Posidoniimonas corsicana: one gene and its partner. The protein of the gene in region 1 interacts with the protein of each later gene in a pairwise test. Links are inferred from orthologs where the notes say so. Each region holds a gene or a part of one and is shown in the gene's direction. Other genes may lie near its edges.

Region 1 (15,071 bases):
GAGCTCCAGGCACTTGTTGAAGTACGCCTTCGCCTTGCCCGCCTCGCCGGCGTTCAGGAGGGCGAAGCCCATGCCGTTGTTGGCGCCGAAGTTGTCCGCGTCGACCTCCAGGATCTTGGCGAACGCGTCGGCGGCCTTGTCCGGCTGGCCCCGGTTGAGCAGCTGCCACGCCTGCGGAACGGTCAGCCGGTCGGGGTCCGCCGCCAGCTTCTGCTCCGCTTCGGACGGCCTGCCGGGGCCGACCATCTTGGCGCGGGTCTCTTCGTCGAGCTCTCCCTTCTTGGCGGACTCGAGCAGCCGCTTCAGGTCGGCGTCGCCCGGCTGCTGGGTCAGCGACTTGCGGATCCACCGCTTCGCCTGGTCGTACTCGCCGGTCAGCATGTACAGCCGCGCGAGGCCGAACCACGCGGCCGGCGCATTGGGCGCGGCCTTCTTGAGGTGCTTCTCCGCCGGCTCGTACTCGTTCCAGCTCAGGTAGACCTGCCCCAGCCCGTTCTGCGCCGCCGGGTGCTTGGGCGCTAGCTTGACGCACTGGTCGAACGCCTCGACCGCGCCGACCGAGTCGCCGCCGTTGAAGCGGGCCCAGCCGAGCCCATTCCACGCGCTCACGTCCTTGGGGTCTTGCTCGACGGCGGCCTCGAACTTCTTCTCCGCCTCGGCCATCTGGCCGCTCTGCCACAGCTTCCAGCCCTCCTGGCTCAACGCCGAAGCGGGCTGCGCGCCCGCGTCCGACGCGACGGCCGCCAGGCCGCCGGCCGCTAACACAACAGCGATACCAATCATCAGAGCACCTCCTAGGCACACGATCGCCACAAGCCGCCGTCGGCGACGCCGCCGCCGGTCGTCCTGCAGCAGGGAATCAGCAAGCAGCGAGTCGCTGTCCGCAAGAACCGCGGAGAGCGCGTCGTTGGTGGCAGCCGGATCGTTCATGGCTCGAGCGGGGGTAGGGAAGGGGCGCCGGACGCGCGGTGCTAGATCGCTTTGAGCACCTGCGCAGCGTCGGGCAGCGTGGTTGGTTTCTTGTTGGCCTGCCGGTTGGACGCCTCAATGGACTCGCGAAGCGTGAGGATCACCTTGTCCAGCCGCGAACGGACCGTCGGGTACGACACGCCCGCCTGCTCGGCGATCTGCTTGAGCGACCCACCGGCAAGCACGAACAGCTCGATGAACCGCTGGTGCTCGGTCGGCAGGTCCGCCAGCCGAGACGCGGGGAACGCGGCCCGCAGTTCGACCTCGCAGGGCTCGCATCGCATGACGCTGACCTCCATCGTTCGCTGGCAGAACGGGCATTGGTTGGTGGGCGGCATGGGCTGGATTCCGTTAGCAGTGGTTCGACGAGAGTTTAATAATATTCAATCGGTGTGTCAAAAACTTTCAAAAACAGGAATCGCAGCCGACTAGGAAGTTGTTTTTGTGTCTGACGAGGACCTGGCAAGAATTGGGGGATATTTCTGAGAAACTGGGGTTGCTCTGCCGGGCAACCGCGGTTACTGTCCCGCCGCCTTGGGCCCCGGCCCAAGGTCTCTTCCGCATCTACCGCCAATACGATCGTCCGATATTCGGAGTCCGACATGCCCGTTCGTTGCAGCCTTGCCGCCCTCGCAGTTGCGTTGTGCCTATGCAGTTCCTCCGCATCCGCCCAGGAAGGCTCTAGCGGCGGCACGCTGTCGCTGCCGCCCGACCTGTTCGGCACGGGCGACACGGGCGCGGCGGGTTCGACGCCCAGCCGCACGATGTCCTCCGGCGTGACCGGCTCTGAGCTGCCGCCGGCGGCGCCGTACGGCGGCCCCTCGTCGTACAGCGGCGGCGGCATGAGCTACAGCCCGTCGCTCGGCGGCCACCTCCGCGCCCAGTACAACACCAAGAGCTACGGCCAGTCCGCGGGCAACCTGGACCTCGGCACGATGTTCATGCAGCAGGACGGCGACCGCGCCTGGTTCCTGGATGGGCAGGTGACCCTCAACGACGAGTCCAAGGTCGGCTTCAACCTGGGCCTCGGCGCCAGGACGATCATCGACATCGACCACTCCCTGCTCGGCGACAACCAGAAGGTCCTGGGCGTCAGCATCTGGGCCGACGGCTCCTCGACCCAGAACGACAACTTCTTCCCGCAGCTCGGCCTGTCGGGCGAGCTCCTGGGCGAGCGGTGGGACCTGCGGGCCAACGCCTCGTTCGTGCTGGAGAATCAAACCCTGCTCGGCGAGACGCAGATCGCCGGCGACGGGCTCGGCTACAGCGGCTTCAACATCGGCACCGACACGCTCACCGGCCGCGACAACGCGATGCACCTGACGGAGCTGGAGGCCGCCCGCCGGGTCGGCAACAACGACTTCTGGGCGTTCGCAGGCGGCTACGGCCTGTACGGCGGCGACGGCGTCGACACCGCGGGCTACCAGCTCGGCGTCCGTGGCTTCGCCACGCCGGACCTGGCGCTGCAGCTCAAGGTCACCGACGACGACCTGTTCGCCACCAACACCGTGTTCAGCATCACCTGGTTTATTGGCCGCACGCGGACCAACACCCAATTCTGCGGCGACCTGACCGACCGGTTCCGTGAACGCGTGATCCGTAACGACTACGTCCCGGTCTACCAGGACCAGGTGGCCGGCCAGATCGACCAGCTGACGCACGACTTCGACGGCGACGGCGAGTCCGAGGCGATCCGCGTGGTGCACGTCGACTCCAACGCGGCCGCGGGCGGCGACGGCTCGTTCGAGAACCCGCTGCAGTCGCTCGACTCCGTTCAGGGCGCCAGCCAGGACGGCGACATCGTGCTGGTCCACGCCAACACCACCTACGCGGATCAGACCGCTACGCTGCAGGACTTCCAGCGTCTGCTGGGAGAGGGCAACGACCTGACGTTCAACATCAACACCGACCAGTTTGGCACGATCGCCCTGCCCGAGAGCAGCGACGGCGCCATGTCCGGCGTCTCGCCGATCATCAACAACACGGCCGCCAGCGCGGCCGCGGTGGTCCTGGCCAACGACAACGAGGTGGCTGGCTTCACCATCAATGGCGGCGTCACCGCGATCGACGGCTCTGCGGGCGCCGGCAACCCGAACCTGCACGACCTGACCATCAACGGGACCACCGGCGACGCGATCGTGCTCACGCCGGCCGAGATCGTCGACGGCTCCGACACCACGATCGCGTTCAACGCCACGCTGGACAACATCACGTTCGACAGCGTCGGCGGCAACGACATCAGCATCGACGCCGCCACGACGGCCGACCCGAGCTCGCCCAACGTGACGCTGAACGAGGCGATCTCGATCACCAACATCACCAGCACCAACAACGGCGCCACGAGCCTGGCGGTGTCGAACACGCACAGCGGCGGCACGCTGGACGTGAACGGCTACGACTGGGACGGCGGCGGCTCGGGCCTGGTGGGCATGTCGTTCACCACCACCGCGGGCATGGTCGACGTGATCAACTCGAGCCTGACCGGCGGCGCCGCCGGCGCGGTCGGCTTCTCGGTCTCCGAGACCACCGGCACGGTGGCGATCGGCTCCAGCAACACGGTGACCAACATCAACGGCCAGGCGGCCGAGATCTACCGGAACGAGGAGTCGGTTGACTTCGCCGCGACCGTGAACAACACCACCACGTCCGGCGGCACGGTGACCATCACCGAGAACGCCGGGGCGGTGACCGTCCAGAGCGCCAGCATCACCACGCAGGACGCCACCAGCATCGAGATCAACGACGCCGCCGCCAACGTCACGGTCAGCAGCGACGTCACCCGCAACGGCACGGCCGGCATCGCGGTGGCGATCAACGACACCAACCCGGGCGACGACGACCCGAACGACGACATCGTGATCTCGTTCTCGGATCCGACCAGCACCATCGAGAGCAACGGCGGCAGCATGGCCGTGGTGATCAACGGCGGCGACGACGAGGTGAACTTCCTCGGCGCCATCGAGGACACCGGCGGCATCCGGGTGACCAACCGCACCGGCGGCGAGGTGACCTTCAGCGGCGGCGTGACCTCCGACACCGGCACGGCCGACGCGGTCGCGATCACCTCGAACGCGGACGACGCGGTCGTCACGTTCGACGGCGCCGCCGCGGGGCTCGACATCACCACCAGCAGCGGCCGCGGCTTCTTCGCCGACTCCGGCGAGGTGAACGTCACCGGCTCGTCCAACACCATCACCACCACGGCCGCCACCACCGGCGGCCTGGTGCTGCAGGGCACGCCGGCCAACCCGATCACGTCGACCAGCGGCGTCACGTTCGCCTCGGTCGACACGGCGGCCGGGTCGACCAACGCGATCGTGCTGGCCAACGTCGAGGGTAACGTCACGGTCAACGGCGGCACGCTTAACACGGCGGCCAACGCCGCGGTGCAGATCGACAACGCCACCGGCCTGACGCTCAACGACGTGCAGCTCGCCAGCGGCGGCGCCACGGCGGTCACCGCGAGCTACAGCAACGACGTGGCGAACGGCCTGTCGCTGAACGATGTCGACATGAACGACGGCGCCATGGACGTCACCGCCAACACGACCGCCGCGGCCGCGGGGACGACCGTCTCCGTGTCATCGACGACCGAGGCGGGCGCCATGACCTTTACGAACAACGGGACCGGCGACCTCGACGCCATCCTGAACGACGTCACCGGCTCGACCGGCGGCGCCGTCTCGCTCGACGTCACCGGCGCGGGCGACGGGTCGCTCGCCATGAGCGACGTCGACACCAACGGCGGCACGGTGTCCGCGACGAGCTCGGGCGCGGCGTCGGGCGACCTGGCGTTGACGATGACCGACTCCGGCAACACCAACGAGTTCGGCGCCATCACGGTCAACGACCAGGGCTCCGGCAACGTGTCCGCGCTGCTGAGCAACGTCGAGACGAGCTCGACGCTCGACTTCGACGCCGCCTCCGGCGGCACCGCGTCCCTGACGGTGACCGGCGGCGCCTACAACGGCGCGGTGACCGCCGACGCGGCGAACACCGGCACCTTCACCGCCACCATCAACGGTGGCGCCGACCTGGCCAGCACGCTGGATGTCAACGCAGGCAACACCGGCGTGGCGACCGTGTCGGTCGGCGGCGCCAGTACGATCGACGGAGCGGTCAACGTGACGGCGACGAATACCGGCAACGCCACCGTGACCGTCAACGGGGGCAGCACAATCGACGACTCGCTGACCGTCAACGCGACCAACACCGGCACCGCCACGGTGAACGTCAACGGCAACAGCTCGGTAACCGGCGTGACCACCATCAACACCGGCAACACCGGCGCCGCGAACGTCGATCTGGATGGCACGTTCGGCGACCAGGTCACGGTTGCGGCGACGAACACTGAGGACTTCAACTTCGAGATGTCGAGCTCAACGGTCACCGCCGGCGCCGCGGCGACGGCGCTCGACGTGAGCATCGGTGATTCGGTTAACAACGCGAGCCTGGACTTCGTTGGCAACACGTACGACTCGGGGGTGAGCATCGCTGCCGACAACAGCCAGGCGTTCGGGCTGAACGTGAACGGTGACTCGGTCACCACCGGCGACAACACCGTCGCGTTCGCCCTGCTGCTGGACGACGGCCCGTCGACCTCGGACATCCAAATCGCCAACTCGTCGTTCGATACCAACGATGCTGTGGCCTTTGATTTTGACAACCCGGCCAACACGGGCTCGGTTCGGTTCTGGCTGGACAACAACGACTTCGAGAACGAGAGCGCCACGCTCGCCGCGGCCGATCTGACCGTTGGAGCCGGCGCGCTCGACATCACGGTTGGCATCTCGGATTCGGGAGGTTCGGGCAACTCCTTCACCAACAACGCCAACGCAACCTCTCAGTTCCTTCTCACCGCGAACACCGGCTCCACGGTCGATATGCGGTACAACGGCAACTCCCACAACGGGGCCGCCGGCAACTACGAGTTTGACAACACCGATGGCGTGTCATTCGAGGTGTTCGACTTGGCCAACGCGAACGGTGACTTCCAAAACAGTGGAACGTTTGTTCCCACACCGAATGCAGGCGCCTTCACGGACACCAACGTCAACCCGGACCTGCCGAACCCGTAGGAATCGTCCGCGAAGCGACGCGAGCACCCAAAAGCCGCTCCCCCTGCGGGGAGCGGCTTTTTTCGTAGAATGACCTGCCACCCACGGTCCACATTGGCTGTCACCATGCTCTCCAAACAGCTCCACTGCACCGGCTGCGGCTACCAGACCACGCTCGGCGCCGACGACATCGCCGTCCGCCTACGGCTCTTGGGCCACCTCCGGCGGGACGCCGACCCGGACGAGGGCGTGCTGGCGGAACTGCTCGCCAGCTCCGCCCAGAACATGACCTGCCCGACCTGCAAGAGCGTCGGGCTGGGCGTAAGCGACACCGCCGCACAGGACGAAGCGGACGACTGGCAGGCGGCCGTGCTGTGCGAGGTCTGTCGACAGCCGATCCCGGAGGAGCGCCTGGAGTTCGCGCCCGACGCGAAGCGGTGCGTCGGCTGCCAAGAGAAGGCCGAGCAGGGGACCCTGCCGGAAGAGCCCGACTTCTGCCCGCGGTGCGGATCGCTGGTCGAGCTCCGCGTCAGCCGCGGCGCGGGCCTGACCCGCTACAAGCGGTTCTGCACGGGCGACCCGCCCTGCCGTCTGTAGCGCAGCGCGGCTCGTGAGTTTCCTGCGGGGCGCGCTACCGCTGCCGCCGACGCAGCAGCACGCCGGCGCCGGCCATCAGGCCGAGCAGGGCCGCGGTCGGTTCCGGCATGTGGGGGGCGCCAGTCGCGGGCAGGCCGCTGCCGCCCGAGCTGCTCCCTCCACCCCCAGGCGCGGTTGAGCCGCCGCTCGGGTCAGAGCTGTCATCGTCGGTCGACAGCAGCTCGGCGCCGTCCACCACCAGCGATGAGACGTTGCGGATCGGCCCTGCGAAGTCCAAGTACGGGTTGGAGACCACCATGATGCTCTCCAGGATGATGAATTCGCCGTCCGGCGTGAGCGGCACGTCGGTGTAGGCGAGGCTGCCGGGCTGGCCCACCTGGTTGCTGAGGTCGACCTTGTTGGCGCCCGTGATCGGGGCCAGGTCGGACATGTCGGTGATCTGCGCGAACGGCACAAACCCCTGGCTGTCGAGGAACGAGTTGTCGGTCAGGCTCACGAAGAAGCTGCTCGTGCCGCTGTTCGGCTGGCCCGACTGCAGCGCCAAAGCCACGGTGCCCTCGGTGTTGCTGAGCGCTTCGAAGTCGACCTGGCCGTCGCCGTCCGCGTCGACGATCACGTCGTCGTACTTCTCGATGCTGTCGAACCCTCCAACCGGGAGCGTGCTGGGGCGGTAGTTGCCCAGGTCAAAGCCGCCCATCTGCAGCACAAACCCGTCCGGCGCCCGGTTCAGCACGGTGTCGTGGTACCGTCCGGAGCCGATGTACGCCAGGATGTTGTCCACGTGGCCCTGCAGGTCCGGGTTGTTCTCCGGGTTCAGCTCCATGTAGAAGTCGCCCACGCTGGTCAAGAACCGCACCGTTTGGGCGGAAGACTCGGCGGGCGGGAGGGCGAACGCCAGGGCAGCGACAGCGGTGGCCAGCAGGCCGGGCCACGGGGAGGAGGGTCGCAACATGCAGGTCTGCTCGGTAGTCTGAGGTGCTTACGCAGTTGAGGGTTCGGTGAACCTTCATAGTAATTGCCGCCCCCGGATCGTGCGCGTATTCGCACAGATTTCGCTATTCGGGCAGCCGCTACAACCGCTCCCCACCGCCCCCTCCGCCCCAGAAACCCGCCCATGCCGCTGCCGCTCGCCGCCACCACCGCGTTCGGCGTCGAGGCGGTCGTGCGCCGGGAACTGGAGGCCCTCGGCTACCCGGCCAAGATCACCGCGCCGGGCCGCGTCGCGTTCGAGGGCGACCCGCAGGCCATCGCCCAGGCCAACCTGTGGCTCCGCGCAGGGGAGCGGGTGGTCGTCGAGCTGGCCAGCTTCCCGGCGACCGACTTCGGCCAATTGTTCGACGGCGTTGCCGCCCTCGACTGGGCCGCCTGGATCCCGCCCGACGGCGAGTTCCCCGTCCGCGGGCGGTCGCGCGGGTCGCAGCTCTCCAGCGTGCCGGCGTGCCAGAAGATCGTGAAGAAGGCCATCGTCGAGCGGCTCCGCCAGCAGCACGGCGTGCAGGAACTGCCGGAGACCGCCGGACTATACGGCGTTGAGGTCGCGCTGGTGGACGACGTCGCGACTCTGACGCTCGACACCACAGGCGTGGGGCTGCACAAGCGGGGCTATCGACCGGTTACCTCGTCGGCGCCGCTCCGCGAGACGCTCGCCGCCGCCATCGTGCAGCTCAGCTACTGGCGCAACGGCCGCCCGCTGCTCGACCCCTTCTGCGGCGCCGGCACGCTGGCCATCGAAGCCGCGATGATCGGCCGCCAGATCGCGCCCGGCCTGCGGCGGGTGTTCGCGGCCGAGGACTGGCCGGCCGTCCCCGCCGACGTGTGGCAGGCCGCCCGCGAGCAGGCCCAGCAGCGGATGCTGCCGGCCCTCGACGAGCGGATCCTGGCCACCGACGCCGACGACCAGGTGCTGGTCACCGCGCGCAGGTCCGCCGAGCGGGCCGGAGTGCTGGAGGACATCCACTTCCAGCAGCGCGCGTTCGCCGACACGCTCAGCAAGCGCGAGTACGGCTGCCTGATCACCAACCCGCCGTACGGCGAGCGTCTGGGCGAGCAGCGCGAGATCGAGGAGCTGTACCAGGCGATGCCGCTGGTGCTGCGGCGGCTGCCGACCTGGTCGCACTACGTGCTGACCTCGCGGCTCGACTTCGAGCAGCTCGTCGGGCAGACCGCCGACAAACGCCGCAAGCTGTACAACGGCCGGCTGGAGTGCACGCTGTTCCAGTACCAGGGCCCGAAGCCTCCGAAGGGGGAAGGGGGAGGGCGGAAGCAGGGCGCCGAACCAGCGTCGGCCGCCAAGACGTCAGTAGTCGAACCCGCTCCCAAGGCCTCGGTTGATGCACCCCAGCGCGCGTTCGGCGGCCTCAAGCCCGAGGCGGCCCGCCAGGCGGAGGAGTTCAGCAACCGCCTGAAGAAGCTCGCGCGTCACCTGCGGAAGTGGCCGACCAAGCGGGGGATCACGTGCTATCGGATCTACGATCGCGACATCCCCGAGGCGCCGTTCGCCATCGACCGCTACGACGACGCGCTGCACATCGCCGAGTACGAGCGGCCGCACGACCGCACGCCGGCCGAGCACGCCGACTGGCTGGACCACATGGTCCGCACCGCGGCCGACGCGCTCGAGACGCCCCGCGAGCTGGTGTTCGTCAAACGCCGCTTCCGCCAGCGGGGCGAAACCCAGTACCAGCGGGTCGCCGAACAGCAGGCGGTCCGCCTGGTGAAGGAGGCGGGCCTCACCTTCCGAGTGAACCTGTCGGACTACGTCGACACCGGGCTGTTCCTGGACCACCGCGTCACCCGCGGCCGCTTCCGCGACGAGGCCGAGGGCAAGCGGGTGCTGAACTTGTTCGCCTACACCGGCGCGTTCAGCGTCTACGCGCTGGCCGGCGGCGCCGAGCGGGTCACCACGGTCGACCTCTCGCCCACCTACCTCGACTGGGCCCGCGACAACGTGCGGCTCAACAAGCTGGACGCGTCTCGGTGCGACTTCGTGGAGGGCGACAGCCAGGAGTTCGTCGAGTCGCTCCCCGCCGAGCCGCTGTTCGACCTGGCAATCGTCGACCCGCCGACCTTCAGCAACACCAAACGGGGCGCCGACGACTGGGACGTGCAGCAGCACGCCGCGCCGCTCTTGGTCGAAGTGGCCAAACGGATGCCGCCCGGCGGGGTGATCTACTTCTCCACGAACTCGCGCCGCTTCAAGCTGGACGAGGACCAGCTGTCCGGGCTAGCCATCCGTGAAATTAGTCGGCAGACGGTCCCCGAAGACTTCCGCAACAAACGCATCCACCGCTGCTGGCGGATGGTGAAGGAGTAGACGGTCGTCTAGGTAGCCGGCGAGCTACGCCTCGGCGGTGTTCATCTTGGCCAACCACCAAGGCACAAAGCCACGAAGGGGTGGCGCCAACCGGGCAAACAGCTCTTTGTGCTCTTTGTGACCTTGGTGGTGAAAAGAATCCCGTTGCATTAAGCAAGGCCTCGCGGATCCGATTTGATGCACCACGACGGTCACAAAGGGCACAAAGCCATTGCCCCGCGATGATTCGCGAGGCAAGCAATCCTTTGTGCTCTTCGTGGTGAATCCTCCCTGAATCCGCCGAGGCGTAGCTCGCCGGCTATTCACTTGTTGCTGAGCAGCATTTCCAGCTCGGCCAGCTCTTTCTCGTAGCCGCTGGAGAGCAGCGGGAAGCGGCACCACGATTTGGGATCAAGATTCTCGTCGTCCAGGTGGAAGCTGGGCGCGTAGCGTTCGCGCTTCCACTGATTGCGGCTCCAGAGCTGGAAGAAGCGGATCACCCAGCGGCCCACCTGCGTGCGGTCGTGCTCGGGGAACTGCGCGGCGACCGCGCGGAACGCCTCCAGCGGCAGGCGTTTGTCCCGCATGGCCGAGCGCTCGATTGCGTCGAGCACCGGGTAGGGCATCAGGTCGCCCTCGTCGGTCTGGTCCTGATCGGCGGGGCGGAGCTCGGCGGTCGGCTCCAGGCCGTTGACCGCTTTCAGATACGGCTGCGGTCCCACCCCGTGCGGGCCGACCTGCTCCATCCACTGCAGCCACCGCCGCAGGAACGCCTTGTCGATGCCGGCCACCGGCGAGAGCCCGCCGCAGGTGTCGCCGTCCATGGTGGCATAGCCCACGGCCGCCTCGCTGCGGTTGCTGGTCGCCAGCAGTAGCGCGCCGCGGAGGTTGGCCAGCATCCACACCGCCGGCCCGCGGGCGCGGGCCTGGATGTTCTGCAGCGCGATGTCGTCCTGTTCCCACGTGAGCTCCCGGCCGACCGACTTGCTGACCGTGCTGACGTAGCCTTTGACGAGCTCGTCGACGCTCCAGTCGAGGAACGCAGCGCCGACGCCCTCGGCCACCGCCCGGGCCGAGTTGAGGGTCTCGTCGCTGGAGTTCTCCGTCGCCTGGTAGACGCACGCCAGCAGCCCGGCGACCAGCTGTTCGACGCTGGCCGACTCGTCCAGTCCCGCGGCGGCGGCGACACTTTGGATCCGCTCGAGCACCTCCGGCATGCCGAGCTCATCGACGGCCAGGCGGGCCATCATCGCCGACAGCACGGCCACGGCGGACGAGTCGGCGCCGCCGCTCAGCGACACCACAAACCCGTTCGCGCGGCTCTTACGCAGGTAGTCGAATAGCGCCAGCGAAACCGCGCGGGTAAACTCCTCCTCCTTGTGGTCGGGGCCGGCCTCCCAGTTGGTGGGGGGCGCACAGTGCTCGTCGGGCGCGTCGGCGCCCGGATCAGGCCACGCAAAAGACCACTGCACCAGCCCGTCGGGCGGCAGGGGCCGCGTCACGCCCGCGTCGAACGACTGCGCCCGACTCCGCCGCACCGCGTCGATGTCCACGACCGCGGTGGTTAGCACGTAGTCGGCGAACGACAGCCGCGGCCCGCTGGCGACAATCTTGCCGCCGCTGGCGATGATCGTGTCGCCGTCGTACACGGAGCGTCCCGACTCGTTGCCCAGCAGGTTGCAGTGCACGTAGCTGACGCACTGCGCCCGCGAGCCCTCGATCACGATCCGCTGGCGGGTCTGCTGCTTGCCGAACGCGAAGTGGCTGGCGCTGGGGTTGAGGATGATGTCCGCGCCGCGCTGGGCCAGGCCCGGCCCGGAACGGTCGGCCACCCACGCGTCGCGGCAGATCTCGAAGCCGACCCGCACGCCGCCCAGGTCGAACAGCAGGTCGCCGATCGGGTCGCCCAGCATGCTGACCACTCCGGGCGTCCAGCGGCGGAACCAGCGGGACTCGTAGTGGATGCCGTCGGTCGCGAGGAACTGCTTGCAGACGATGCCCGCCAGCTCGCCGTCCACCAGCAGAGCGCACGCGTTGTAGAGGGCCGAGTCGTAGAACACCGGCAGCCCGACCGCCACGGCCATCCCCTCGGTGGCCGGGCGCAGCGCGAGCATGTTCTCGTAGGCGGCCTGCTGCACGCCGGTGCTGAAGAACATGTCCTCGCAGCCGTAGCCGCTGACGCACAGCTCCGGCAGGCAGAGCAGCCCGACGCCGCTCTGGCGGGCGTCGGCGATGACGGCCTCGATCCGGCGGCGGTTGCCGTCCCAGTCCATGGGCGTCTGGTTGACCGACGCGGATCCCAGGCGGATGAGTTTCACGGCGCAGTAGTCCCTAGGGGCAAAAAGAGCGGCGGCCCGGCCGCGCTACTTGTTGTCGAACTGCAGCGGCAGCTGCGGGTCGTGGGCGTGGCCGAACTCTTGGAAGAGCTTGCTCGGCTGGATGTCGCGGTTGTGCTGGTACTTGCTGGCGTACTCGCTCACCTCGCCGGTCAGCTCGTGGTAGAAGATCTGGCAGATCGGCACGCCGGGGTAGATCCGCACCGGCTGGATGCAAGAGATCTCGAGCGTCCAGTAGCCGGAGAAGCCGGCGTCGCCGAAGCCGGCGGTCACGTGCACAAACATGCCGAGCCGCCCGATCGACGAGCGGCCCTCGATCTGCGGCACCAGGTTGTGCGTGGTGGTCTTCTCGACCGTGCGGCCCAGGTACAGGTGGTTGGGGCTGATCACCAGCCCATCGGACGGGATCTCGATCCGCCGGACGCGGTTCTCTTTGGCCATGTCCAGCACGACCTCTTCGTACACAATCAGCTCGTTGTGCAGGCAGAGGTTGTAGCTGTTGGGGTTGAGGTTGGCCTCGTCGTACGGCTCGATCTGGATCTCGCCGTCGAGCCGCCGACGGATTTCGTTGCCTGAGAGGATCATGGGGGGCCGGGTGCTGTGGGCGGGGCGCGTTCCGCGCGACTCGCTGGGCTGCGCTACACGCCGATCTGGGGGCAGAACTTGTTCATCGAGCACGCTCCGCAGTCGGGCTTCCTTGCGTTGCAGACCGCCCGCCCATGATGGATCATGCGGTGCGAAAAGTCGATCCACTCTTTCTTGGGCAGCAGCTCCATGAGGTCGTTCTCGACTTTGACCGCGTCCTTCTGAACGGTCAGGCCGAGTCTGCGGCTCAGCCGCCCGACGTGCGTGTCGACGACCACGCCGGTCGGGATGCCGTAGGCGGTCCCCAGCACAACGTTGGCCGTCTTGCGGCCAACCCCCGCCAGACCAACCAAAGTGTCCAGATCCTCGGGCACCTGGCCGTCGAACTTCTCGACCAGCTCAGCGGAGCACGCCTTGACGTTCTTCGCCTTGTTGCGGAAGAAGCCGGTGCTCTGCACGGCCTTCTCGAGCTTTGCGATCGACATCTTGGCGATCGCGTGGGCGTCGGGGTGCGTGGCGAACAGCTTCTCGGTGACCATGTTGACCCGCTCGTCGGTGCACTGGGCCGACAGGATGGTCGCGATTAACAGCTGGAACGGGGTCTCATGGACCAGGGCGCAGGGCGCTTCTGGGTAGTCCGCCTTGAGCCGCCGCACGACCCGTTTGGCCTGAGATTTCCGTTCCTCGGCAGGGAGCTCCGGCGTCTTGGACGCGGCTGGCTTGGCGGCGGTCTTCTTCTTGGCCATGCGGCGGGCTTCGGGATGGGGGCGGCCGGGGAAAGGCCTCATTTTGGGGGGCCGGCGACCGGTGTCAACGCCCGGGACAGGCCCGTAGCGGGGCGACGGCGGCTTGATCTAAGTGCTTCGCACAATTAGTTTTGAGTGTTGACTCAAGCTTCGGATTTCCTTTCTGTCCAACCCTCAGCCGACCGCGACGATGAGCGCCTGGATGCCCGCCGACCCGCCGTTCGACCCAGAGACTTTCTCGGGGGTGGGTCGGCTGTTCCCGCTGCCGCAGGTCGCCGCGTTCCCGCATGTCGTGACGCCGCTGCACGTGTTCGAGGAACGCTACGTGGCGCTCACCGCCGAGGCCCTCGCCAGCGACAAGCTGATCACGATGGCCGTGCTGGAGCCCGGCTGGGAGCATGACTACGCGGGCCGGCCGCCGCTGTCGGAGGTTGGCTGCCTGGGCAAGGTGATCTCGCACCACAAGACGTCCGAGGGACGCTACAACCTGCTGCTGCTTGGCCTGCGGCGGGTCCGACTGGCCGAGGAGCTGGAGCCGCCCCTGGCATACCGCCGGTCGCGGATAGAATTGATTGAGGAGCGGGAGCCGAACCAGGACCCGCACCCGGAGACGCTGCGGGAGCAGCTGGTCGGCCTGCTGCGTGACCGGCTGGCGTCCAGCGGCGCCGCCGAAGAGCTGACGCACGCCCTGTCGGCGACAGCCGCGCTGGGCGCCGTGGCGGACCTAGCGGCGCACAGCCTGCCGATCTCGCCAGAGCTGAAGCTGCGGCTGCTGGGCGAAGGCGACGCCGTGACGCGGTGCCGGCTGCTGGTGGCGGCGATCGACGCGCCCGAGCCCGGCGACGCGTTCCCGCCCCGTTTCAGCAGCAACTAATCGACCCCAACCGGCGGCGTTGGAACGCGGCCGGACCGCTTGAGTGCTTTCGAACCGACTTCTCCCACGAGCTGACTGTGCCCTCCCGAACCGACAACGGCGCCATGAAAGACCACCTGCAAGAGTTACCCGAACCGGCGTGCTGCGGCGCCGAGGACGCCCCGGCCGACAGCCAGGGCGTCGACATGCCGCGGCTGCAGAACGCCGTCCGCGAGCTGCTGGCCGCCGTCGGCGAGGACCCCGACCGCGAGGGGCTGCTGGAGACCCCGGGCCGCGTCGCGCGGATGTACGCCGAGATGTTCTCCGGCCTGCGGGAGGACCCGCGGGTGCACCTCGAGAAGTTCTTCACCGAGAAGTACGACGAGATGGTGCTGGTCAAGGACATCGGCTTCACCAGCATGTGCGAGCACCACCTGCTGCCGTTCACCGGCAAGGCCCACATCGGCTACCTGCCCAACGGACGCGTGGTGGGGCTCAGCAAGCTGGCCCGCGTGGTGGACAGCGTCGCCCGCCGCCCGCAGGTGCAGGAACGCATGACCGAGGTGATCGCCGACATGCTGGTCGACCAGCTCAACGTGAAGGGCGTGGCGGTCGTGATCGAGGCGAGCCACTCCT
Region 2 (15,066 bases), 1.6 Mb from region 1 along the record:
GAAACGCCGCAAGCGGGGGGCCCCCAAGCCGGAAATCTCCACGTTCCACTCGCTCTGTGTGCGGGTGCTGCGGCGGCACGCCACGCGGCTGGGCTACCCGGAGAAGTTCACCATCGCCGACCGCGGCGACCAGGAGAGCCACGCCCGCACCGCGCTGCGGGAGATCCGCGCCCCGAACGACGCGCTCAAGCCGGGCGACCTGCTGGCGATCATCAGCCAGTGGAAGATGCGGTCGATCACGCCGTCCCAGGCGGGCGGCGTCGCGGAGACCGACCGCGAGCACCTGGCGGCGGTCGCCTACCGGCGGTACCAGAACCACCTGAAGAACAGCGGCTCGGTCGACTTCGACGACCTGCTGTACCTGACCGAGGAGTTGTTCCGCAAGTTCCCCAGCGTCCGCCGCGAGGAGGCCGGGCGGTTCGACCACGTGATGGTCGACGAGTACCAGGACACCAACCACAGCCAGTACGAGATTGTCCGCGGCCTGGCGATGGGCCACCGCAACCTGTGCGTGGTGGGCGACGACGACCAGTCCATCTACTCGTGGCGCGGCGCCGAGGTGACGCATATCCTGCAGTTCAAGCAGGACTGGCCCGACGCCAAGGAGGTGCGGCTGGAGAGCAACTACCGCAGCCGCAAGCCGATCATCGACTACGCCAACACGCTGATCGTGCACAACGCGCACCGGCACGACAAGGTGCTCCGCCCCGCCAAGGGCGGCGGCGAGCCCCCCCGCATCATGCAGTACAAGGACGAGGCCACCGAGGCCAAGGAGGTGGTGTGGGACATCGGCCGCAAGGTCGAGACCACCAAGCTCCGCTACCGCGACGTGGCCATCCTGTTCCGCACCAACGAGCAGCCCCGCGCGTTCGAGGCCGAGCTCCGCTCGCAGAACATCCCCTACGTGCTGATCGGCGGCATGAGCTTCTACGACCGCCGCGAGATCCGCGACGTGCTGGCGTACCTCAAGCTCACCGCCAACCCGGACGACGAGCCCTCGCTGCTGCGGATCCTCAACACGCCCCCCCGCGGCATCGGCGACGGAGCCCGCAAGAAGATGATGGAGCAGGCGGTCTCGCGGGGCGTGCCGCTGTGGCGCGTGGTCACCGACGCGGCCAACGTGCCCGGCCTGACCGCCGCGGCCAAGCAGGGCTGCGCGTCGCTGGTCCGCATGGTCGAGGGCTGGAAGGCGGACCAGGGGCCGGTCACGCGGCTGATCGACCGCGTCATCGACGAGGCCCGCTACCGCCAGGAGCTGGACCGCCTGTACCCCGACCCCAACGAACGCGACGCCCGCGTCGCGGCGCTGGGCGAGGTGGTCAACGCCGCCTCGCAGTTCGACGACAAGGAGCGCGACCCCGACGACAAGCAGACGCCGCTGGAGGGCTTCCTCGAAGAGATCGCCCTGGGCGGCCCGGCCGACGGCAACGACAAGGAGTCGCAGCTCGACCAGAACGCGGTCGGCCTGCTGACGCTGCACGCGGCCAAGGGGCTGGAGTTCCCGCACGTGTACCTGGTCGGCATGGAGGAGGGTATCCTGCCGCACCGCCGCTCGATCGAGGCCGACGACGGCTCGATCGACGAGGAACGCCGGCTGGCCTACGTGGGGGTGACCCGCGCCCAGGACCGCCTCACGCTCTCGCTGGCGCTCACCCGCCGCAAGTGGGGCAAGCCTCGCGACAGCATGCCCAGCCGGTTCCTGTACGAGATGACCGGGCAGGCGGAGCGGGCGCCGCACCGCCACCCACGCAACCAGCACGCCAACGGACGGAAGAGGTAGCCATGGACCTAGCCAAAGCAGCGGCCGGCGCGATCGGCGGCGCAGTTGTCGGCGCGGTGGTGTTCGTCCTGCTCGCGCGGATAGGCCTGCACGCCGGCATGCTGATGGGCGCCGGCGCGGGTTGGGGCGTGCAGCTGGCGGTGCGCGACCGGAACCTGGCGACCGGCGTGATCGCGTTGATCGCGGGTCTCGTGTCCTCGGTCCTGGCGGAGTGGCACTGCTTCCCCTTCTTGGCCGACGGCAGCCTGCCATACTTTTTGGCCCACCTGCACGAGGTCAACTTCATCCACCTGCTGCTGCTCGCGGGCGGCGTGGTGGTGGGGTTCTTCTGGGCGAAAGGCTGACGCTCGTCGCGCCGGAGAAGCCCGCTCTTCCGCCGCCAGTGGCTCTCGAGTTCTGGGCACGTCCCTCATTTCACACTGGCAGAGCCGGTGTTGTTCGGCTTACGTGGGGCCGTCGGACGGTGAAGCCGGCGCATGTTGTAGACTCTCGCCTTCAGCGTGTGGGACTACCGATATTGCCCTGTGCCATCCCATTCGTGCTCTGGATCTGGGTAAAAGAACGAACTCGGAGGGGGGTTTTGCCGGTTCGACGTTAGTCTGTCCCGCACACATACAAACCAACCGCCTGGGACCTTTGTCCGCGAGACTATAAGGTCTCGGTTCGAGGACAACCTGGACCACCTTAAGTCGGGTTGATTGCTCTCGTCTCCGTTGCCTCCTTGCTGGGCTGTAGTGTTGCCAACGACAGCGAACGCAAATACGCAGACGACTACGGCCATGAGCCCTATCGTAACGTGTCGTGTGGAAGCTCTAGCCATTCGAACCTCGGATGATCTGGGGCACTACAGGACGTTGCGAACGTGTACATGCTCGGCGCGCCTGAGTCTAATCGATCTGTGCTCAAGCACCAACAATTGGGGAGCCGGGCGCCATGCTCACACCCGGTAGCGGGTGAGCATACTGCTGGTTGAATTGCCGTTAGGCATGCCTACCCACTGTCGCGGGGGTAGGCATGGCGCCCGGCTGAAACACGTCTCGCCGGTGGCTACCAGTTGGCGCCGACGAGGAACCCGGTCGTGTCGAGGCCGAGTTTCAGGCTGCCCTCGACGCGCCACACCTGGGTCTCTCCCTTGAACTGGAACAGGAAGTCGCCACGCGACCACTCGCGTCGGTACTCGAACCCGAGGTACGCCATGCCGGTGGTCATCGTCGTGCCGACATCGTCGTAGCCGTCGATGCCCACGTAGTCCGCCTCGCCCACCAGGTAGGCCAGTCGGCCGCCGCCGATGACGCTCCACTCGCTGCAAGGGGTCGCGTAGTACAGCTGGCGGCCTTCGGCGAACAGAGAAGGCCCGGCGCCGGACCAGCGGTCCTCTCTACCATCGCCGTAGTCGAAGCCGAACGCGGCGATTCGCGAGCCAGCGCCCAGCAAGAGGTCGAAGTCGTCAAGCCGCAGCCGCCGGTAGAGGTCGATGTTCAGGCTGAAGGCGTCGGGGTCCAGGCCGAATCGGCTGGCGTCCGCAGCGAGCGTGGCGACCGACTCGGCGCCGGCGAAGTAGAGGTCGCCCCGCATGCCCAGCCCGCGGGGGTTCTCGTAGCCCAAGAACGGGCGGAACGACGCGCCGACCTCGTCGTCCGTGAGCGCGAAGATGCCGTTGGCGTGCACGAACCGGGTGATGCCGAACTCCACGCCTCCGTACCACGGGTCGTGCCCGATGGCGCCCGGCATCGCGACCGCGGAGGCGGGCTGCACGCTGGGGTCGGTGAGCGCCGCGGGAGCAGCCGGCGGCTCGGGCGCTGCGTGGCCCGCATCGAGGGGGAGGGCGTCGTAGGCTTGTACCGCCGCGAGGCGTTGGCCGGCGACGAGCACCACCACTGCTAGCATCAGGCGAGTGAGGATACGGAGCGTCATCACGGTTGTCCTGGGTTGCGGTTCTCCCGCGACGAGATAGCAAGTTAGCGGCCGTGACGCCACGCCAAAGCGCCGGGCGCCACTGCCAGCTCGTCTGGCAGTGTGAAGCGGGTACCTGGATCGCACTGCTGGACAAGCCAGCAGTGGCGCCCAGCGGCCATCATGCACAGAAGTAGAACGCCAACACTCCTACAAGCCAGCTTTGCGGAGGCTGCACGCCTCATCCAAGCCGCCAATCAACGCCAGGCCTTCGCCAGTTCGTTGTAGAAACCGGCCACCCGGCGTGGTCCAATCGTTAGTGACTAGCGTGCACTTTCCCGGGACGGGCGGCCTTGGCTGCGGCCGCCCTGGGGTGTCTGCTGCGCGGTTGGGTCGTTCGGCCTGCGGCCTTGGAGGAGCACGCGTCGCGTGGGTGGGGGTCCGATAGTGTCCCCTCATGTGGCCCAAATCGGACAAAACCCTGGGCCCCATCCCGCCGGGCTAACGGCAGACGCTGCAATAGAAGGGGGAAACGCGAACTGGGGGCGAGGTGTGCTGGGGGTTTTGTCCGCTTCGCTCGTGTTTTTGGACAAAACGATTCGGACAACGGGGCAGAACCGGGGGCTAGCGCCCTGCGGCTGATTGGGAGGGGCTAAGCCTGGGGCAGGCTTTCCATCAGGGCGCGGTAGCCTTGCACGCCTAGCTGGAGTTGCTCGAGGGAGATCCACTCGTCCTTGGTGTGGGCCTGGGCGATGTCGCCGGGTCCGAGCACCACGCACTTCAGGCCGGCGCCGCCGTAGTGGTTGGCGTTGGTGGTGTAGGGGGCGCCGTGCACGGTGGACGCGATGCCGGCGGCGTTGAGCACCGACGCGACGTGCTCGCTGAGCGGGCCGTTGAGCTCGGGGCCCATAGGCGGGGCGGTCTCGACATCGTCGAAGGAGTACTCCAGCCGGTTGTCGCGGGCGGCGAGCGCGTCGAGCGCGGCGCGGATGCCGGCCAGCGCCAGCTCGCCGTCCTGCCCGGGGGTCAGGCGGTGGTCGATGGTCACCTCGCAGCGGGGCGGCACCACGTTGTGCTCCGACCCGCCGCGGATCACGTTGATGCTGCAGGTGGAGCGGCCGGTGAGCGGGTGCGTGGCGTCGAGGCCGGCGATGTACTGGTCCTCGATCGCGGTGACCGCGCGGGCCATGGTGCTGATCGCGTTGAGGCCCTGCTCCGGCGAGCTGGAGTGCGCGGCGCGGCCGTGGGTGGCCAGCCGGATGCGGACGTAGCCGTTGGCGGCCCGCACCACGTTCATCTGCGTGGGCTCGCCGACCACCACGGCCGCGGGCGACCAGCCGAGCTTCGCGAGGTCGCGTTCCAGGAAGGCGCGGGCGCCGACCTGGCGGGCCTCCTCGCCGACGGTGAACAGCAGGGCCAGGTTGGCGGGCGCCGTGCCGGCGGCGGCCGCCTCGCGGAGCGCCCACAGCATGGCGGCGCCGGTGCCCTTGGTGTCGCACGCGCCGCGGCCGTACAGGCGGCCGCCTTCGATGTGGGCGCCGAGCGGGTCGATAGTCATCCCCTCGATGCCGACCGTGTCGAGGTGGCTGTCGAACAGCCACCACGGCGCATCGGGCTGGCGGGGGCCGGTGACCAGCACGTTGGGCGCGCCGCCGGGCACGTGCAGCTCGGTAACCGCCAGGCCCCAGCCGCTGGCCAGCCCCGCGACGTATGCGCCCAGCGGCTGCTCGGCGTCGGGGCGGCCGGAGGTGCGGGGGGTCACGGAGTCGAAGCGCACCATCGCCTGCAGCAGTTCCAGGCAGCTGGTTGGTGGGGCGGGGGGCATAGCGGCGGGGCAGTGTACGGGGCGGGGCCCTGGCGGTAAGCTCTCGGGCGGACACGAAGGCGTATTCTAGCAGAAGGCAGCCCGGATGAAGATCACGCGTTTTGAGGACCCGCTCGGCCTGGTTCACTATGGCTGCCTGCAGCCGGACGGCGGCATCACGCTGCTGGACGGCGACCCGCTGCACTCGCCGATCGACACCGGCAAGCCGGCGCAGGTCGCCAAGCTGCTGGCGCCGATCGAGCCGGTCGACATCCTCTGCATCGGGCTCAACTACGCCAAGCACGCCGAGGAAGGGGGCAAGCCCTGCCCGGAGCACCCCGTGCTTTTCATGAAGACCACCTCCGCCGTGCAGAACCCGGGCGACCCGGTGGTGCTGCCCCGCGCCCTGCGGAGCGACAAGGTGGACTACGAGTGCGAGCTGGTGGTGGTGATCGGCGGCGACTGCAAGAACGCCACCGAGGAGGACGCGCTGAGCTACGTGGCGGGCTACACCTGCGGCAACGACATCAGCGCCCGCGACTGGCAGTCGCAGTGGGGCGGGGGCCAGTTCTGCCGCGGCAAGACGTTCGACACCTTCGCGCCGCTGGGCCCCTGCCTGGTCACGCCCGACGAGCTGCCCGAGCCCAACAACCTGGCCATCAAGACCACGCTCAACGGCCAGGTGATGCAGGACTGGACCACCGCCGACATGATCTTCAGCGTGAGGAAGCTGATCGCGTTCCTCAGCGGCAGCACCACGCTGCGGGCGGGAACGGCGCTGTTCACCGGCACGCCGCACGGCGTGGGCTTCGCCCGCCAGCCGCCGGTCTGGCTGCAGCCGGGCGACACGGTCACGGTCGAGATCGAGGGGATTGGGGAGCTGACGAACCCTGTGGTGGAAGAAGAGGTTTGAGAAGTTAGGAACTTAATGCGGGTGCCAGGGGCGCTCCGCGACAGCGGAAGCCCCCGAGAGGTACTCGCCGCGTATTGCTGGCCGTCGGGGGCTTCCCTAGCGGGAGCGCCCCCGGCACCCGGCGGGTAGGAAGGCGCCCGGCTAGCAAAATATGCCAAGCCGCTGCACCCGCTCGAAACGGATAAGTGGGAAGCAAAACCTTCGCTTGCAAATGGGTGGAAGCTCGCCATGGTCGATAAAGTTGTTTGCAAGGCATCCGGTTGTTCCAACCTGATTCAGGAAACTACCGCGGCCCGTACTGGTGGGCGCTGTATGCCTTGTGTCCAGGCGGCGGCCAAAAAGGAGCGTGACGAGTACATCCGCAAGAACCGTCGAGACTTCAACGAGTTTGAAGGTGTCACCGATGTTGTTGAGGCTCTTAAGGTTATTCACAAGCCACGCAAGTACGACCCGCTCATCAACTGGATTCCCCATCCGACGCCAACCGATGAGCTATATCTCGGTCTAAGTGAGTCTGAGCAGAGTCGGCTGACTGAATACGCGAAGGGCCTCGTTGGAACTGAACGCAACCAAGAGGCGGAAGAAATATGCCTTTGCTTGTCAGCTTTCACCAGCACACCACTAGATGCGTGTTTGAGACGGCTCGTTTCGTACGGTCGGATTCTGCCAAGTCTTGCGTTCCGTAACGCCCCCGTTGATGTACGTGATGAGTTAGTTGAGAGAGTTGAATGCGATGCATGTAGCCGCGGCCCCGCGCTTCTAGCGCTGGCATGGATTGGTGATTCGACGGTAGTGGAGCATTTTCGCAAGTGGCGAAGCGAGAAACCCGCTTGGGGTGATTCGCTGTTCATTCCTCCGGAAGACTACTCGCGTGAGGCAGGTTGGGAGCTAACGCCTGAAGGCAATAGGCGTGATCTTGTCTTTCCTCAATGCCATGCTCTTGAAAGTGGAGCATCAAACACAGCGGAGCCGTTCCGGGCTATCAGCGAGCGCGGCGACCATTGTCCTTGGTGCTCGTCTAAACTTACGAATCTCTTCCAAGTAGAGTTGGCGGCGTTTGGTCTCCCCCACACCGACGCTTGCCGAGACCAAGTTGAGGTTCTCACCTGCGAAGTCTGTACGGCATTTGGAACCGTCTTCAGCAGCATTGACCGCAATGGCAGCACAGTTTGGTCGCCAAGAAACGTGCGGCCAGAATACCTGCCCGATGATTCAGACGCGTGGGGTAGACTGCCTCAAGGCAGTTTGCGTGTTGGCAAAGGTCGCTCAGCATTGCATTCAGCAGACCAATTCCTTCCGACAAGGTTCTCCCAGATTGGTGGGTACCCCACTTGGGTTCAGGATTCAGCATACCCGAAGTGCTTGGAATGCAGCCAAACGATGATGTTTCTTGCGCAGGTTGACCGCCAGGACATCGAGCAATATTCCGAAGGAATGTTCTTCGCTTTTGTTTGCCTTGATTGCTTGGCAACAGCTACCGTTTACCAGCAAACTTAGAGTAGGAATCGTTGAGGATGTCCCATCAACCGGCGGGTGGAACGCCGCTTGTCAGAAGCGACACCGACGTTCACCCGGCTGATGTTTGTTGGCTGGCGAGCTTTGCCGCGGGCGAAAGTCGCTGCCACCCGCGTAGGCCGTTTATGCGATGAGCGCGGGCGCCGGGGGCGCTCCGCGACAGCGGAAGCCCCCGAGAGGTACTCGCCGTGTCTTGCTGGCCATCGGGGGCTTCCCTAGCGGGAGCGCCCCCGGCACCCGGCTAAGAACTAGGCTGCTCGAGCGTGATCAGCGTGAGCTCGGGTGGGCAGAAGTAGCGGAACGGCGCCAGTGAGCCGGTGCCGCGTGTGACGTGCATGATGGTGTCGCCGCGGCGGAACGTGCCGCACGCGTACCGCGTGCCGTGCAGGCTGGGGGTGAGCACCGGGCCGAGCGGCGGGAACTGGACCTGCCCGCCGTGGTTGTGCCCGGCGAGCATCAGGTCGGCGCCGCGCTCGACGGCCCAGCCGAACTGGTCGGGGTTGTGGGCGACCACCAGCCGCAGGTCGGGGTCGGCGTTGGCGCCTGGGTCGGTGAATTCGGCGGGCGGCCCGAACCAGGGGAGCTCGTTGCCGGCGATCTGGATCACGTGGTTGTTGTGCTCGACTTGCGCCGCCTGGCGGCTCACGTCGACCGCGCCCACGGCGTCCAGCGCGCGGCGTACCGCGGCGTGGTCACACTTTTTGTCGTGGTTGCCCAGCACGTAGTGCACGCCCAGCGGCGCCGTCAGGCGGCCGTAGGTGTCGGCGACCCACGGGGTGCAGTGGTCCTTCTCGACGAGGTCGCCCGCCAGGATGACCAGGTCGGGGCGCCAGGCGTTGGCCTGCTCGATGATCTTCTGGTAGAGCTCGATGCCGAACCTGCCCGACATGTGCAGGTCGGCCAGGAGGGCGATCTTCAGCCCGGCCAGCTCGCCCGGGAGCCGCGGCAGGCCGAGCGTGAGCCGCTCGACCGAGAGCGTGAGCACCTGGTTACCCGGCAGGCGGCAGAACGCGCGGGGCACGGGGTTGGCGATCCCGAGGCCGAGCTCGGGACGGAAGTCGATCCGCTCGGCGGTGACCGACTTGGATACCGTCCGCCGCTCGGGGTGCAGGCGGAGCCAGACCTGGTGCACGATCGACAGCACCGTGAGCGGCGCCATCACCCACGCGTAGGCCGCTAGCGCGGTCGACTGCCGCACGGCGGGCCAGCCGCCGGCCGCCCACAGCCACGCCGCCCACAGCGGCACGCCGGCCAGCGCCACGGCGCTGATCATCGTCAGCGCGTCCACCACGCGGTGGTTCCAGCCGCAGGCGTGCGTGCGGTTCACGAAGCCGACCCAGAACACCACGTGGCCGACGAGGGCCAGCAGGACGAACACGAGCAGCGGAATCGGGGGCATAAACCGGGGCGGGGGAGGGCGGGGCCGATCGGCGATCAGCTGATGGGCTCGCCGGACAGCACCCGCTCAACGGTCTGCAGCAGCTGGTCAAGCCGGAAGGGCTTGTAGAGCACTTCCTTCAGCCCGGCCTTGCGGGCGTTGACGATCGAGTGGCCCGGGTCGTAGCCGAAGCCGGTCATCAGGATCATGGTCCCGACGTCAATGTGCTCCTGCAGCTTGGTGAGCAGCTCGAAGCCGCTCATGTCGGGCAGGCGGATGTCGGCCAGGATGGCGTCGTACTCGTGCCCGGCGCCGAGGTTGCGGACCATGTAGAGCGCCTCGTTGCCGTCGTGCGCGGTCTCGACCACGCACAGGTAGCGTTCGAGCAGGTCGTGCGCGGCGCTCCGCACGGCCTCGTCCTCGTCGACCACCAGCACCCGCTTGCCGCTGAGCACCGGGTGGGGCTCGGTGCGCGAGCCGGCGGCGCGGGCCTCGATGGGCGCGAGCGACTGGCCCACCTTCTGGATCACCTGCTTGATGTCGCGGGCGTTGCGGAGGATGCGGTGCAGCCGCTCGGCCACGGCCGGCTCGTGCCCGATGTACCGCTCCATCACGTTCACGGCGTCGTTGAGGATCTCATCGACCGGGATAGCCACGGCGCTGTGGATGGCCTCGACGCTGGCGGCGGCGGTGGTGGCCTTCTCGGCCGCCAGCAGCTCTAGCGTGTTGAGCGCCACAGCCAGGTCGCGTGCGAAGATCTCGAGGAACTGGCGGTCGCTCTCGGAGAACGCGGCGGTTTCCGGGCTCTCCACGTTGAACGTGCCGATCACCTGCTCGTGCAGCATCAGCGGCACGGTCAGCGAGCTGCGGGCGTCCTGGGCGCCCTCGATGTACAGCGGGTCCTCGCGGATGTCCTCGCAGAGGTAGCTCTTGCCGGTGGCGGCGACGAAGCCGGTCACGCCGTTGGCGTTGGTGTCGGCGCGCAGCTCGCGGGCCTCGGCCTCCGGCTTCATGCCGACCGCCAGCAGGGGCTGCAGCCGGCCGGTCTCTTGGTTGAGCATGCGGATCTCAACCACGTCGAAGTTCAGCACCGCCTGGGTGCAGTGCAGGATGTTTTGCTTGAGCAGGTCGATCCGCTCGTCGACGTCCATCTCCGCGACCTCGTCGGTCGTCAGGTCCGCCAGCTCGACGCCCGCCTGGTGGATGGCGGCGATCTTCTGCTGCTGGAGCATCTCGTCGGAGATGTCGCGGATGGTGACCACCAGGTGCTCGGTGCGGCCGGTCGCGGGGTCGATGACCGGCGCCGCGTGCACCCGGAAGTAGACGTTGTCGTCGCGTTGCAGCGTCGACGCGCTCGCCTTGCCCGAGGCGAACGCGGTGTGGAAGGGGCAGAAGTCGGGGCCCAGGATCTCCGGGTTGCCCAGCAGCGAGTAGAAGTTCTGGCCGAGCACGGTCTCCTGACCGGTCCACTCGCGGAGCTTGCCGTTGCCCCAGATCACCACGTTCTTGGCGTTCAGCAGCACGACCCCGTCGGGCATGCCCTGCAGGATCCGCTCGTTCTGTAGCAGCCGCCCCGGGTCGAGGGCCCGGGCAAACTGCTGGGTGTCCGCGTAGACGGCCGTGAAGCCCCCGGTGGCCAGCTGGGCTAGCGCGCGGACCGGGGTCGAGACGTTCACAATCTCCAGGCCCGGCGACGATAGCGCCTCGCGGAGGTCGGCGGCGGAGCGTTCGGTAGCCCCCAAGCAGAGCACGCGGGGGTGGGAGGGCTGAGGACTGTCTGACCCGTTGGGATCCGTCACCGCCGCGACCTGTGGGAGGGGGGAAGGGCCTGTGGGCAGCGGCGCCGCAACAGCGGAACTGGCGCCGCGTGGTCTGAGGGGTACAATCTCGACGGACCGTGCGATCCGCCCCGCGTCTGAATTATAGGGGTCCCTGCTAGGGCTCACAAGAAGAACGGCCCACGCAGGCCATCCTTCTTCCCTAAGATTCATCGGCCCCGCCGCCGACACGATCCACCCGGGGGGCAACAGCGGCCTGGAATTTCTCCCCCCGCCGGCCGCTGCGAACGCCCCCAACCCTACAGAGCGTCCCCGCCGCTAGACCACCCCCACCCGATCCCCAGAAGCCCTCCCGAATGGACTCCCAGCCCGCCTCGTTGCGGAACGTCGCGATTATCGCCCACGTTGACCACGGCAAGACCTCGCTCGTCGACAAGCTGCTCTACCAATCCGGCCGCTACCGCCAGGAGCAGCTGGACAAGCTGGCCGGCGGCCAGCACGGGCTGGTGTTCGACTCCAACGACCTGGAGCGCGAACGCGGCATCACCATCTTCAGCAAGAACTGCGCAGTCGAGTACCAGGACCTCAAGGGCGACCGGTACCGGTTCAACCTCATCGACACCCCGGGCCACGCCGACTTCGGCGGCGAGGTCGAGCGGGTGCTCACCATGGCCGACGGGGTGCTGCTGGTGGTGGACGCGTTCGAGGGGCCGATGCCGCAGACGCGGTTCGTGCTGCAGAAGGCGCTCGGCCTGGGGCTCCGTCCGATCGTGGTGGTCAACAAGGTGGACCGCCCGGACTCCCGCCCGGACGAGGTCGTGAGCGAGGTGTTCGACCTGCTGGTCGACCTGGGCGCCGACGACGACGCGCTGGACTTCGCCACGGTGTACGCGTCGGCGCGGCAGGGCTGGGCGTCGCTCGACCTGGACGACCGGACCGGCGACATGCGGCCGCTGCTCGAGACCATCGTCCACCGCGTCCCCCCGCCGGAGGTCGACCAGGAGGGGCCGGCTCAGATGCTGGTCACCACGATCGACTTCTCCGAGTTCGTTGGCCGGATCGGGATCGGCCGGGTGAGCCGCGGCACGCTCGGCAACCGGCAGAAGGTGAGCGTTGTCGAGCGGGACGGCGAGGTGACCAGGCAGCAGATCGGGCAGTTGTTTACGTTCGACGGCCTCGACCGCAAGGAGACCCAGGCCGTTGGGGCGGGCGACCTGTGCGCCGTGGTCGGACTGGACCCGGTCAACATCGGCGACACCGTCTGCGACCTCGACAACCCCGAGGCGCTGCCCGGCGTTGAGATCGACGTGCCCACCCTGCACATGACCTTCCGTGTGAACGACGGCCCGCTCTCGGGCCGCGAGGGCAAGTACCTCACCAGCCGCCAGCTCAAGGAACGCCTGGAGAAGGAGCTGCGGTCGAACGTCGCACTGCGGGTCGAGACCGGCGACACGATGGAGCAATTCCGGGTGTCGGGCCGCGGCCTGATGCACCTGGGCATCCTGATCGAGAACCTGCGTCGCGAGGGGTTCGAGCTCTGCGTCGGCAAGCCGCAGGTGGTGCTCAAAGAGGAAGACGGCGAGCGGCTCGAACCCATCGAGCAGCTCGTGATCGACGTGCCCGACGACCACTCCAACGCGGTCATGGCGCTGCTGGGCGACCGCCGCGCCCAGATGCTGAAGATGGGCCGCAAGTCGGGCGCGTCCGGTTTCACCCACATGGAGTTCTCCATCCCCGCCCGGTCGCTGATCGGGCTGCGGAGCCGCGTGCTCACCGCGACCGCGGGCAACGCGATCATGCACCACACGGTCATCGGGTTCGAGCCGTCGCGTGGCGAGCTGCCGGACCGCGCCAACGGCGTGCTGATCGCCAGCGAGGCGGGGCCCGTCACCGCTTACTCGCTGGACGCGTTGTACGACCGCGGCGTGTTCTTCGTCGAGCCGGGCGACGTGGTCTACGAGGGCCAGGTGGTCGGCGAGAACTGCAAGGCGGGCGATCTGGTCGTCAACGTGGTGCGGGGCAAGAAGCTGACCAACGTCCGAGCCGCCGGCAAGGACGACAACTCGCAGGTCCGCCCGGCCCGCCGGATGTCGCTCGAGGAGTGCCTGGAGTACATCGACGAGGACGAGCTGGTCGAGGTGACCCCGTCCAGCGTGCGGCTCCGCAAGATGATGCTGAAGGAGTCCGACCGGCGGCGCGAGTCGCGACGCCTGGCGCAGGTGTAGCGGCCGGGGCGGGGTCGATCCCGCGTGACCCGCACGACCGGAAATCTGGCGCCGCGGGTTGCGGTCTCGCGTCGTGCGCGAGCTAGACTCCCGATAGAGCCCACCGAGGTTTGAGGGTTTTTAGGCACCGGGCTCGCTAGGGGACACCAATATGTTCGGGCAAGCTAGCCGCACCGGGCGCCGTCAGCGGCGGACCGGTGGCGCCGCGTTTCAACTCATCGCCTTTGTGCTAGTCGCCGGCCTCGGCGCCTGGCTGGGCGCCCGCTACGTCGGCGTGGACGTCGAGCACATCGCGTACACCGCGCTCGACGAGACCAAGCTCATCGAGCACATCCCCGAGGACTGGCGGCCCGACGCGCCCCAGGCCGAGGAGGCGGAAGGCGAGGCCGGCTTCGTCGCCGAGCAGCGCGCCGCTGAGCTCCAGTCCGAACTGGAGGTGCTGCGGTCCGAGGTTTCCGTGATCCAGCAAGGCGTGAACGGCCCGGCGGCGGACGACCAGCAGCCGGCCATCGAGGGCGAGGATGGCGCCCCCTCGGTCCGCGAGGCGACCCTGGCGTACTGGACGCGGCTGCGGCAGATCGCCACCGAGGTGACCGAGCTGCACGACGGCGTGGAGCCCGGTCTCGAGGCCGCCACGGCCTCGGCCGTGTTCAGCATCCGCCAACGGGCCTTCGACTACGGCGCCAGGGCGATCGAAGCGGTGGACGACAGCGAGGTGGATCAGCAGGCCGTTGATGCAGGTCACCGCATCGCCAAGTGGTACCGATCGGGCGGCGAACTGTACCGTCAGGCCTCGGAAGTCTGGGAGGGCCGGGTGGCCGGCGGCGCCGGCGGCGCCGGCGAGGAGGCCCAGCGGTCGCTGGAGAGCGCACGCACCCAGCACGCCCGCGAGGCCGAGCTCGTCCGCGAGCTGACCGGTCGCACCGAGGAGATCCTGATGCGGCGATACGCCGTTCAGTTCCCCGTGCTGAGCATCTAGCCCGGCACGCGCGGGGGGAGCGGTTGCGCTGGTTGTCCGGAGGCCAGCGGTCGTGATGGAAAAGGGGCCGCGGCAGGCCTGATGGCCGCTGGCGGGGGTGCGGAGTTCGTTGCCTAGGCCAACTGCGGCGACTAGGATGAGGGGAATCGGATAAACCGTATCCGCCCCTCGAACGCCTCGCTTGAACCGCCATCCGGAGATTCCCTTCCCATGCGTAAGTGCTTGAATGTGCTGCTGGTCTTTGTGCTGACCATCAGCCTCTCGATTGACTATGCCACAGCCGGATGGTTGCTGCGTGGTTGTCGCACGCCGGCTCCCTGCTGCGAGCCCGCAACGGTGGAGTGCTGCGAGGTGGTCGCGCCATCGTGCTGCGAAGTCGTGGTCGAGAGCGCGCCGGTTGAGTCCGACTGCGGGTGCGCTTCGGTGGCGTCTGAAGAGGTGGTGGTGAGTGAGCCGGCCGCTGAGCCGACCGCCCCCGAGCCCACGCCGGCCGCGACCTTCAAGCCCGAGCAGGACTGGTCGTCCGCCGAGGTCGAGCCGAGCCCGGCCGACGCGCCGGCGCCCAACCCCGCCGACCCGGAGCCCGCGGCTACCGCGGTCGAGATCGTTCCGCAGCCCGCGCCGGTCACGCCGCCCCCGGCCATCGAGGCCGAGGACGACGTCCCGCCGCTGCCCGTCATCGACGACGAGCCGGTTGAGGAGCCGATGCCCGAGGTCGTGGAAGAGCCGATGGACGACCTGTTCGGCGACGAGCCTTCCATGGAAGAAGAGCCCATGACCGATGAGCCGCCGGCCGATGAC

Evidence for each region.
Region 2: the proteins of rlmKL (region 1) and typA interact in binary tests that used the Escherichia coli proteins (3 or more experiments, as listed by UniProt). The link is inferred for Posidoniimonas corsicana from one-to-one orthologs.

Annotation. Positions count from the first base shown.
Region 1 is NZ_SIHJ01000001.1:1,557,401-1,572,471, forward strand. What follows is about bases 7,351-10,336. They hold rlmKL (bifunctional 23S rRNA (guanine(2069)-N(7))-methyltransferase RlmK/23S rRNA (guanine(2445)-N(2))-methyltransferase RlmL), read left to right. Parts: upstream 7,351-7,737; coding sequence 7,738-9,936; downstream 9,937-10,336. Other genes in these bases: KOR34_RS06030 (peptidylprolyl isomerase), read right to left, coding at 7,351-7,575; nadE (NAD(+) synthase), read right to left, coding at 10,239-10,336. Also shown: KOR34_RS06010 (tetratricopeptide repeat protein), read right to left, coding at 1-930; KOR34_RS06015 (DUF2089 family protein), read right to left, coding at 972-1,253; KOR34_RS26455 (hypothetical protein), read left to right, coding at 1,252-1,401; KOR34_RS06020 (beta strand repeat-containing protein), read left to right, coding at 1,572-6,047; KOR34_RS06025 (TraR/DksA C4-type zinc finger protein), read left to right, coding at 6,153-6,623; more of KOR34_RS06030, read right to left, coding at 6,658-7,350; more of nadE, read right to left, coding at 10,337-12,233; dcd (dCTP deaminase), read right to left, coding at 12,279-12,836; nth (endonuclease III), read right to left, coding at 12,890-13,582; KOR34_RS06055 (LON peptidase substrate-binding domain-containing protein), read left to right, coding at 13,773-14,456; GTP cyclohydrolase I FolE, read left to right, coding at 14,642-15,071. UniProt on the Escherichia coli protein: Specifically methylates the guanine in position 2445 (m2G2445) and the guanine in position 2069 (m7G2069) of 23S rRNA. Methylation occurs before assembly of 23S rRNA into 50S subunits.
Region 2 is NZ_SIHJ01000001.1:3,143,855-3,158,920, reverse strand. Bases 10,871-13,851 are described here. They hold typA (translational GTPase TypA), read left to right. Parts: upstream 10,871-11,417; coding sequence 11,418-13,286; downstream 13,287-13,851. Other genes in these bases: KOR34_RS12150 (hypothetical protein), read left to right, coding at 13,438-13,851; KOR34_RS12160 (hybrid sensor histidine kinase/response regulator), read right to left, coding at 10,871-11,034. In the rest of the region: KOR34_RS12195 (ATP-dependent helicase), read left to right, coding at 1-1,780; KOR34_RS12190 (hypothetical protein), read left to right, coding at 1,783-2,124; KOR34_RS12185 (hypothetical protein), read right to left, coding at 2,828-3,694; KOR34_RS12180 (M20 family metallopeptidase), read right to left, coding at 4,326-5,498; KOR34_RS12175 (fumarylacetoacetate hydrolase family protein), read left to right, coding at 5,584-6,390; KOR34_RS12170 (DUF1963 domain-containing protein), read left to right, coding at 6,619-7,887; KOR34_RS12165 (metallophosphoesterase), read right to left, coding at 8,147-9,304; more of KOR34_RS12160, read right to left, coding at 9,340-10,870; more of KOR34_RS12150, read left to right, coding at 13,852-14,265; KOR34_RS12145 (SHD1 domain-containing protein), read left to right, coding at 14,476-15,066. UniProt on the Escherichia coli protein: A 50S ribosomal subunit assembly protein with GTPase and nucleotide-independent chaperone activity, required for 50S subunit assembly at low temperatures, may also play a role in translation.